2 regions of the Microbacterium sp. NPDC077184 genome follow, and region 2 is predicted to be linked to the other one. Evidence: predicted binding sites of a transcription regulator. Region 2 holds the regulator's gene; the other holds the start of a gene.

Region 1 (4,207 bases), on a different contig from region 2:
CCTCGTGATCGACCACCGCGACAAGGCCGACATCCTCGCGTCCCTGGTCGAGCGGGAGGGCAAGACGCTCGTCTTCGCCCGGACCCGCGCCTACGCCGAGACGCTCGCCGAGCAGTTCGACGATGCCGGGATCCGCGCCCTCGCGCTGCACGGTGATCTGAACCAGGCCAAGCGCACCCGGAACCTCGAGCGCTTGACCTCCGGCCGTGTCCAGGTGCTCGTCGCCACGGACGTCGCCGCCCGCGGCATCCACGTCGACGACATCGATCTCGTCGTGCAGGCCGACGCGCCGGACGAGTACAAGACCTACCTCCACCGGTCGGGCCGCACCGGACGTGCCGGTCGCGCAGGTACGGTCGTGACGCTGATCACCCGTCAGCGCCGTCGTCGCATGAGTGAACTCCTGGACCGTGCTGAGATCGAGGCGCCGTTCGAGGACGCGCGCCCGGGTGACGATCTGCTGGAGGAGCTCTCCGGCCGTCAGGCATCGAACGTCGACGCCTGAGTCAGAAGAGCATGGCCGGGGCGGATGCCGCGGCGCGGCCCCGCGCGGTGGTGACCACCGTCGCGGCGGTCGACCGCCGTTGCGCGAGCCCCGGCATCCCTTCGCCGCGAGGGCTGTCGTCCTCCGCCTGCCCGCCGAGGCCATGTCGGCGTAAGAGCGGTCGAACTCGTTTGGCGAGCCAGGTGCGATACGCCTTGGATGCGTACGCCGCCGCGCCCGGGTAAAGACCGCGGTACGACGACACCAGCTCGGGATGCTCGCGCTCGAGCCACCGTAGGAACCACTCCTTCGCGCCCGGACGAAGGTGCAGGGCGCCGAAGACCACCCGTGTGGCGCCGGCGTCGGCGATGCGGCGGAGCGCGTCGTCGAGCGCCGGGACCGAGTCGGTCAGGTGCGGCAGGATCGGCATCAGGAAGACCGTCACCCGGAAGCCTGCCTCGGCGGCCGCGCGCACCGTGTCGAGCCGCGCGGCGGTGGACGGCGTCCCGGGTTCGATCGCCCGTTGCAGGGCGTCGTCGAAGACGGCGATCGACAGGGCGATGGTCACGGGGACCTCGCGTGCGGCATCGACGAGGAGCGGGAGATCGCGGCGGAGCAGCGTCCCCTTCGTCAGGATCGAGAAGGGCGTGCCCGCGTCGGTCAGGGCGGAGACGATCCCCGGCATCAGGCGGTACCGTCCCTCCGCCCGCTGGTAGGGATCCGTGTTCGTCCCGAGCATCACCGGATCGTGCAGCCACGTCGGGCGCGCGAGCTCGCGCCGCAGAACGTCGGCGACGTTGACCTTCACGATGATCTGACTGTCGAAGTCGTGGCCGGCATCAAGCTCCAGGTACTCGTGCGTGCCCCGCGCGAAGCAGTAGGTGCACGCGTGGCTGCACCCGCGATACGGGTTGACGGTCCAATCGAACGGGACCCCGGATGCCGTCGGCACGTGGTTCAGGGCGCTCTTGGCGAGAACCTCGTGGAAGACCACGCCGTTGAACTCGGGTGTCGTGACGGTTTGCACGAACCCGCCCAGATGCTCCATGCCGGGGAGGGCCCCGGCATCCGTCTCGCCCAATCGCTGTCCCTGCCATCGCATAGTCTCAGGGGAACAAAAGTTCGATGTTAAGTCAAGGGGGTGTGATCCGTATTAGAACGGTGGCGATGAGATCGGGTCCCGGGTCGTGCGAGACCCCGTGGGCAGGGCACAATGGCCGACGTGCTCCAGGCCGGATCCCCCGAACCCGCCGCGCGTCACGCAGGTGCGCCGCGCGGTGCGCGGATCGGCGTGGGCGCGGCCGTGCTGGCGGTCGCGGCCCTCCTCATGGGGGCGTCGGCGACGCTGACCAGCCTGACGGCTCCGGCTCCGGCGACGCCGGACGGCGCGGCGGCGGAGGGCGCGGAATCCGCCGCGCTCTCGGCGGTGGAGGTGCCCGCGTTCGCCGGGCCGATCGCGGCGTTGCCCGTTCCCGAGCAGACGGCGCTCGCTGCCGCGGTGGATCCGTGCGCCCTGCCTGAGGTCGTCTCTGCGCTGAATGCCGGAGAGGACGAGGCGGTCATCGCCGCGTTCGGCGGCGCCGAGCCGTTCCGCGTTGCGGTGACGGAGGACCGGGCGCCGTGCGTGAGCCTCGACGATCCGGCACGCACATGGATGGTCGTGAACAAGGTCCGCCCCTACGCGCCGATGTCGTTCCGGCCGACGGCCCTCGCGATGCCCGACGGGGTGCGTTCGCTCAGCGGCGGTGCGCTGCACGAGAAGTCAGCGGCGGCGCTGGCGACCATGGCCGCCGACGCGCGTGACGCCGGGGTGGGCGAGATCGCCCTCGCAAGCGGTTTCCGCTCGTTCGAGACGCAGGCCGACACCTACCGCAGCCACGTCGCCGGCCGCGGGGTGGAGGGTGCCGATCTGGTGAGCGCCCGTGCGGGATTCAGCGAGCACCAGTCCGGCTTCGCCGCCGACGTCGTACCGTGCGACGGTGGCTGCGGCACGCTCGACGACCTCGCCGGCAGCTCTCAGGGGCGTTGGGTGCATGACAACGCCTGGCGATACGGCTGGATTGTCCGCTACGGCGAGGGGATGACGGACGTGACGGGCTATGTTCCCGAGGCCTGGCACCTGCGCTACGTCGGTCCGTCCCTCGCTCAGGAGTATCACGAGGCCGGGTGGGAATCACTGGAGGAGTTCTTCGGTCTGCAGCCCGCTCCGGACTACATCGGCTGATTCGCGGTCACGGATGTCGGTGGAACTGAGTACCCTGGCATCCGGGATGCGATTTCACGGCATCCGTTTGCTCGAGGACGAGAGGACCACGCCATGGAGCGCGACATCTACGACGAGGATCACGAGGCGTTCCGCGACGTCGTGAAGGAGTTCGTCAAGCGCTACGTCACGCTCGCCGACATCGCCCGGTGGGATGCCGACGGTGAGGTCGATCGCGCCACGATGCGCGCGGCGGGCGAGTCCGGTCTCATCGGGCTTTCGGTCCCCGAGGAGTTCGGTGGCGCGGGCATGCTGCAGGATTACCGCTTCCGTGCGGTCGTGAACGAGGAGATCATCGCCGCGGGTGCGGGAAGCCTCGCGGGGGCTTTCGGCATCCAGGACGACCTCGCCGTTCCGTACCTCGTGCATATGGGCACCGACGAGCAGAAGCAGACCTGGCTTCCGCGCATGGCGACGGGCGAGATCATCGGCGCGCTCGCGATGACCGAGCCGGGCGCCGGCAGTGACCTGCGCGGCATCAAGACGACCGCGAAGAAGGTCGACGGCGGCTACATCGTCAACGGCGCGAAGACCTTCATCTCCTCGGGCGCCACCGCCGACATCGTCGTCACCTTCGTCAAGACCGGCGAGGGCGACCGCCCCGACGCATTCAGCCTCTTCGTCATCGAGACCGCGTCGGAGGGCTTCGACCACGGCAAGAAGCTCCACAAGATGGGCTTCCAGGGGCACGACACCGCCGAGCTCAGCTTCAGTGACGTCTTCGTTCCCGACGCGAACCTCATCGGCGGGCGCGAGGGTCAGGGGTTCGTGCAGCTCATGATGAACCTGCCGCTGGAGCGCCTCTCGATCGGTGTCGCCGCCGCGGCCGCCGCGCAGGCGGGGCTCGATTGGACGCTGACCTACACGAAAGAGCGCGAGGCGTTCGGCCAGCGCATCATCGACTTCCAGAACTCCCGCTTCGCCCTCGCCGACATCGCCACTACCGTCGACGCGCTGTGGGCGTACATCGACCGCGCGCTCCTGGCGTATCGCGACGGCAAGCTCTCGGCCGAGGAAGCGGCGAAGGTCAAGTTCTGGACGACCGAGCGCGAGTGGGATGTGCTCGACGCGTGCGTTCAGCTCCACGGCGGTTACGGCTACATCATGGAGTACCCGATCGCGCGGGCCTTCCTCGACGCCCGCGTCCACCGCATCTACGGCGGCACGAACGAGATCATGCGCGAGATCGTCGGGCGTCAGCTCGCCGGCAAGCGCTGAGCGATCCGTTCGGCGGGCTCCGCGTCAGGCGATGGCCCACGGGAAGGTCGTGGTGAACACCGCGGCGGATGCCGCCCAGAAGAGGATCGCGAAGACGACATCGCGCGCACGAAACGGCACCAGGTGTCGTTCCGTGCGGCCCGCGTAGGCGCCGAAGGCGCGGGCATCCATCGCCAGAGCGACCCGCTCGGCGTGCCGGATCGCCCCGGCGAGGAGCGGGACGACGTAGCTCGTCCAGCGGC
Region 2 (4,207 bases):
GCGCTCATGCGCCCGATCCTACCGAGGCCAACGCGTCGAGGAACGCCGTCGTCTCCTCCTCGGTCCCCGCCGTCACACGAAGGTGGTCGGGGATTCCGACGTCCCGGATGAGGACGCCGCGCTCGTAGAGCCCGTCCCAGACGGCGCGGGGATCGTCGACACCGCCGAAGAGCACGAAGTTGGTCCAGGACTCGTAGGGGCGGTAGCCCAGCGCCTGCAGCGTCGCGGAGATGCGGTCGCGCTGAGCGACGATGTCGTCGACCATCCGGAGCATGGTCGGGGCGTGCTGCAGCGCGGCGGTCGCGGCCGCCTGCGTGAGCGCACTCAGGTGGTACGGAAGGCGCACCAGGCGAAGCGCGTCGACGACGGCGGGATCCGCCGCGAGGTATCCGACCCGCGCGCCCGCGAAGGCGAAGGCTTTGCTCATCGTGCGCGACACCACGAGCCGCTCGCGGCCCGGGAGCAGCGTGAGTGCGGACGGCTCTTCCCGCGGGGCGAACTCCTGATAGGCCTCGTCGACGATGACGACGCCGTCCGTGGCGTCGTACACCGCGCGGATGGCGTCCAGCCCCATCGGCGTGCCGGTGGGGTTGTTCGGCGCGCAGAGGAACACGACGTCCGCCCCGGCGTCGGCGACCTGCCGGGCCGCATCCTCCGGATCGACGGTGAAGTCCTCGCCACGTGTGCCGGCGACCCACTCCGCGCCCGTCGCGCGCGTGAGGAGCGGATACATCGAGTAGGTGGGGGCGAACCCGAACGCGCGGCGTCCCGGGCCGCCGAACGCCTGCAGCATGTGCTGGAGGACCTCGTTCGAGCCGTTCGCGGCCCAGATATTCGCCGCTTCGAGGCCGTGGCCGAGGTACTGCGCGAACCCCTCGCGCAGACCGGTGAACTCGCGGTCCGGGTACCGATTGACCTCGCGCAGCGCCAGCGCCACCGCGTCCAGGATGTCGTCGGCGACCTCTTCCGGCACCGGGTGGGTGTTCTCGTTGACGTTGAGCGCGACGGGGAGGGCTGCCTGAGGGGCGCCGTACGGTGTCATCCCGCGGAGGTCATCGCGCAGGGGGAGGTCTTCCAAGCGGGTGGTCACCCCTCCCATCGTAGAGCGCCGCGCCCGCCCGGGCCGATCACCGACCGGTCGCGTAGTCCGCGGGGATCGCGAGACTCTGACCCGCCTGCAGACCGGCGCCGTCGAGGGCGTTGAGACGTACGATGGCATCGACGACGTCGCGCGGATCCGCGCCCGGCGCGACGCGCTCGGCGATGGACCAGAGCGAATCCCCCGGCGCGACGACGACCGCTGAGAACGTGCCCTCCGGCGCGCCGGCCTCGCGTCCCGCCAGGGCACTGCCGCCGCTGATCACCGCGATCGCCATCGCAGCGGACACCGGGAGCGCCACCGCGAACGCCAGCGCACGGCGCCCCCGCGTGGTCAATCGGAGCCGCGTCCGCGGGGCGATCGGACGGGGGGACCAGGTGGTGTCGATGGTGGTCATGCTCTTCTCCTCTGAGATCGGTCGGAGCCGCTCTCTGTTCGGGAGTTCGCATGCGACCCCCGGCCAGAGGGGCCGCACGCGAACTTCTCTTCCGAAGCTATCTTCGACTATGATGGATGTCAAATGCCGGGCTGGGACCGACACTGTCGAAAGCGACACGCCCCTCCGATCCCGGCGAAGGTCCGAAGGTGCGGATACGGTTTCGACAGCGGAACCACACCACGGACCTCCGACATTCGAAGACCGCTCTGCGACACAGGGCGAGACAGGAGCCGAGATGAGCGACGTCACCGGATCTCAGAAGCCGCACACCCGGCGCCGCAAGAGCCTGAGCGAGAAGCAGCTGGCGATCCTCGAAGTCATCCAGCGGTCGATCGCCCGCCACGGATACCCGCCGAGCATGCGGGAGATCGGTGATGCGGTGGGGCTGAAGTCGCTGTCCAGCGTCACGCACCAGCTCAACCAGCTCGAGCTCAGCGGATACCTCCGGCGGGACGCCGGCAAGACCCGCGCCATGGAGGTGCTCATCGATCTGCCCGGCACGGCCACCGAAAGCCCCGTGGACGCCTCCCCCACGGTCGGCGACGCCGCCCTGGTGCCGCTGGTGGGCCGCATCGCCGCCGGTGTCCCCGTCACCGCCGACCAGCAGATCGACGAGATCTTCCCCCTGCCCCGACAGCTCGTCGGCAAGGGCGACCTGTTCATGCTCAAGGTCACCGGAGAGTCGATGATCGACGCCGCCATCTGCGACGGCGACTGGGTCGTCGTGCGTTCTCAGCCGAGCGCCGACAACGGCGACATCGTCGCCGCGATGCTCGACGGCGAAGCGACCGTGAAGACCTTCCGCCAGAGGGACGGTCACACGTGGCTGCTTCCGCGGAACTCGGCCTTCGAACCCATCCTCGGCGACGACGCCGTCGTCCTCGGCAAAGTCGTCGCCGTGCTGCGCAGCGTCTGACTCCCGGGCGCTCACCCGCCGGGGGTGATCCTCCGACGCCGACCGCGGCGGGTGCACCATGATGGCCCCATGACCATGGAGTCCTCCGATCAGGCCGCGCTCGAGGCGCGCATCCGCGAGCTGGAAGCGGAGAACGCCCGACTGGCCGTCCGCCGTGACGGCGAGCCCGCACCGCGAACCGGCCGCGGCGGGCTCCGCAGCCTCGCTTCCGCGCTGTGCATCATCATCGCCGCCGTCCTCGTGCCCGTGTCGATCGTGTCCGCCTGGACCCGCGTCCAGCTCGTGGACGAGGACGCGTTCGTGTCGACGCTCGCGCCGCTGTCGACCGACCCCGCCGTGCAGGCGCTCATCGTCGACGAGACGATGGAGGCGATCACCGACCAGGTCGACTTCGACGCCCTCACGGCCGAGGTGTTCTCGGCCGTCAGCGATCTCGGCCTCCCCCCGCGCGCGGCATCCGCCCTGGAGCTGCTCCAGCAGCCGGCCGCGGCAGGCCTCGAAAGCCTCGTCCAGACCACGGTCACCCGCGTGGTGGCCTCCGACGCCTTCACCGATGTCTGGGCGACGACGACGCGAGCGGCCCATCGCGCGCTGACCGCGGCGGCCACCTCCGACGGGGGTGGCCTGGTCGTCCGGACCGACGACGGGGTCGGCATCCAGCTGGGCGCCGTCGTCGAACGGGTCAAGGCGAACCTGCAGGATCGCGGGATCGGCGTCGCGAGCCTGATCCCGACCGTCGACCGGGTGATCATCCTCGGGGACGGTCAGAACCTGACGCTCCTGCGCACCGGCTACGCCGCGGCCGCCGTGGGCGGGTGGTGGCTTCCCGTCGTGACGCTCGCGCTCTTCGGCCTCGGCATCCTCCTCGCCCGCCGCCGCAGCGTCGCCGTCCTCGGAACGGGGGTGGCGTTGGCACTCGGCGCCGGTTCGCTCGCGGCCGGGTTCGCCCTCGGCGGCGCCGGGGTCGGGGCGGTCGCGCAGGACGCGGGCCTCTCGCCCTCGGCGCTGGAAGTCATCTACGCCCAGATGGTCGGGGCGATGGCCCACTCCGCCGCCGTCCTCGCGCTCCTCGGCGTCCTCGTCGCCGTCGCCGGATGGATGCTCGGGCGCTCCCGCCCCGCCCGCGCGCTGCGCTCCGCCGGCGGACGCGCCGGCGCCTCCGCGCGCGCCCGCGTCGCCGCGTGGGGGGTGGACACCGGTGGCTTCGGCCGCTGGCTCGGGACACGTCGCGTCCTCGTCCGCGTCCTCCTGGCCGCCGGTGCCGTGCTGTGGCTGTTCGCGCTGCGCCCCCTCGGCATCGGCGACGTCGTCGCCGTGATCCTGACGACCCTCGGCGTCGCGCTGATCCTCGAGGTGCTGCAGATCCGACAGGTCGAGGTCGAAACGGCACGGTAGCGGCGCTTCCGACGGTTTCGCTCTAGCGTGGAGGGGGTGACCACCCCCTCGGAAAACCCCGCTCCCGCGTCCGCCCCCGCCTGGGGCGCATGGCCGTCACCCCTGGACGCGCGAACGGTCGCCCGCTCCTCTCCCCGCCTCGAGGGCGCATACTTCGCCGGGCCGGCGCGCGAAGAGATCTGGTGGGGTGAATCGCTTCCCGACGAGGGCGGCCGCATCGCCGTCCGGGCGCGCAACGCGGACGGCGATGTCCGGACGCTCCTGCCCCCGCCCTGGAACGCCCGTTCACGCGTCCACGAGTACGGCGGAGGCGCATGGGCGGCGCACGACGACGTCCTGGTGTTCGTGGAGAAGACCG

What was found. The regulator LexA, encoded in region 2, represses DNA repair genes until DNA is damaged. The targets are predictions, from matches to a motif close to TCGAACANNTGTTCGA.
Region 1: AB0O93_RS13170 (Rv2578c family radical SAM protein) is a predicted target of LexA. The motif match lies at 1,595-1,610, and genes of this name have one in related genera.

What each region holds. Positions count from the first base shown of each region.
Region 1 is NZ_JBFBMM010000007.1:98,604-102,810, reverse strand. Features, by position in the region: gene AB0O93_RS13175 (DEAD/DEAH box helicase) at 1-505, shown strand, start outside; gene AB0O93_RS13170 (Rv2578c family radical SAM protein) at 507-1,586, opposite strand; gene AB0O93_RS13165 (M15 family metallopeptidase) at 1,698-2,708, shown strand; gene AB0O93_RS13160 (acyl-CoA dehydrogenase family protein) at 2,802-3,965, shown strand; gene AB0O93_RS13155 (energy-coupling factor transporter transmembrane component T) at 3,990-4,207, opposite strand, start outside.
Region 2 is NZ_JBFBMM010000006.1:235,228-239,434, reverse strand. Features, by position in the region: gene hisB (imidazoleglycerol-phosphate dehydratase HisB) at 1-8, opposite strand, end outside; gene AB0O93_RS12550 (histidinol-phosphate transaminase) at 5-1,099, opposite strand; gene AB0O93_RS12545 (LysM peptidoglycan-binding domain-containing protein) at 1,128-1,496, opposite strand; gene lexA (transcriptional repressor LexA) at 1,774-2,454, shown strand; gene AB0O93_RS12535 (hypothetical protein) at 2,524-3,849, shown strand; gene AB0O93_RS12530 (prolyl oligopeptidase family serine peptidase) at 3,886-4,207, shown strand, end outside.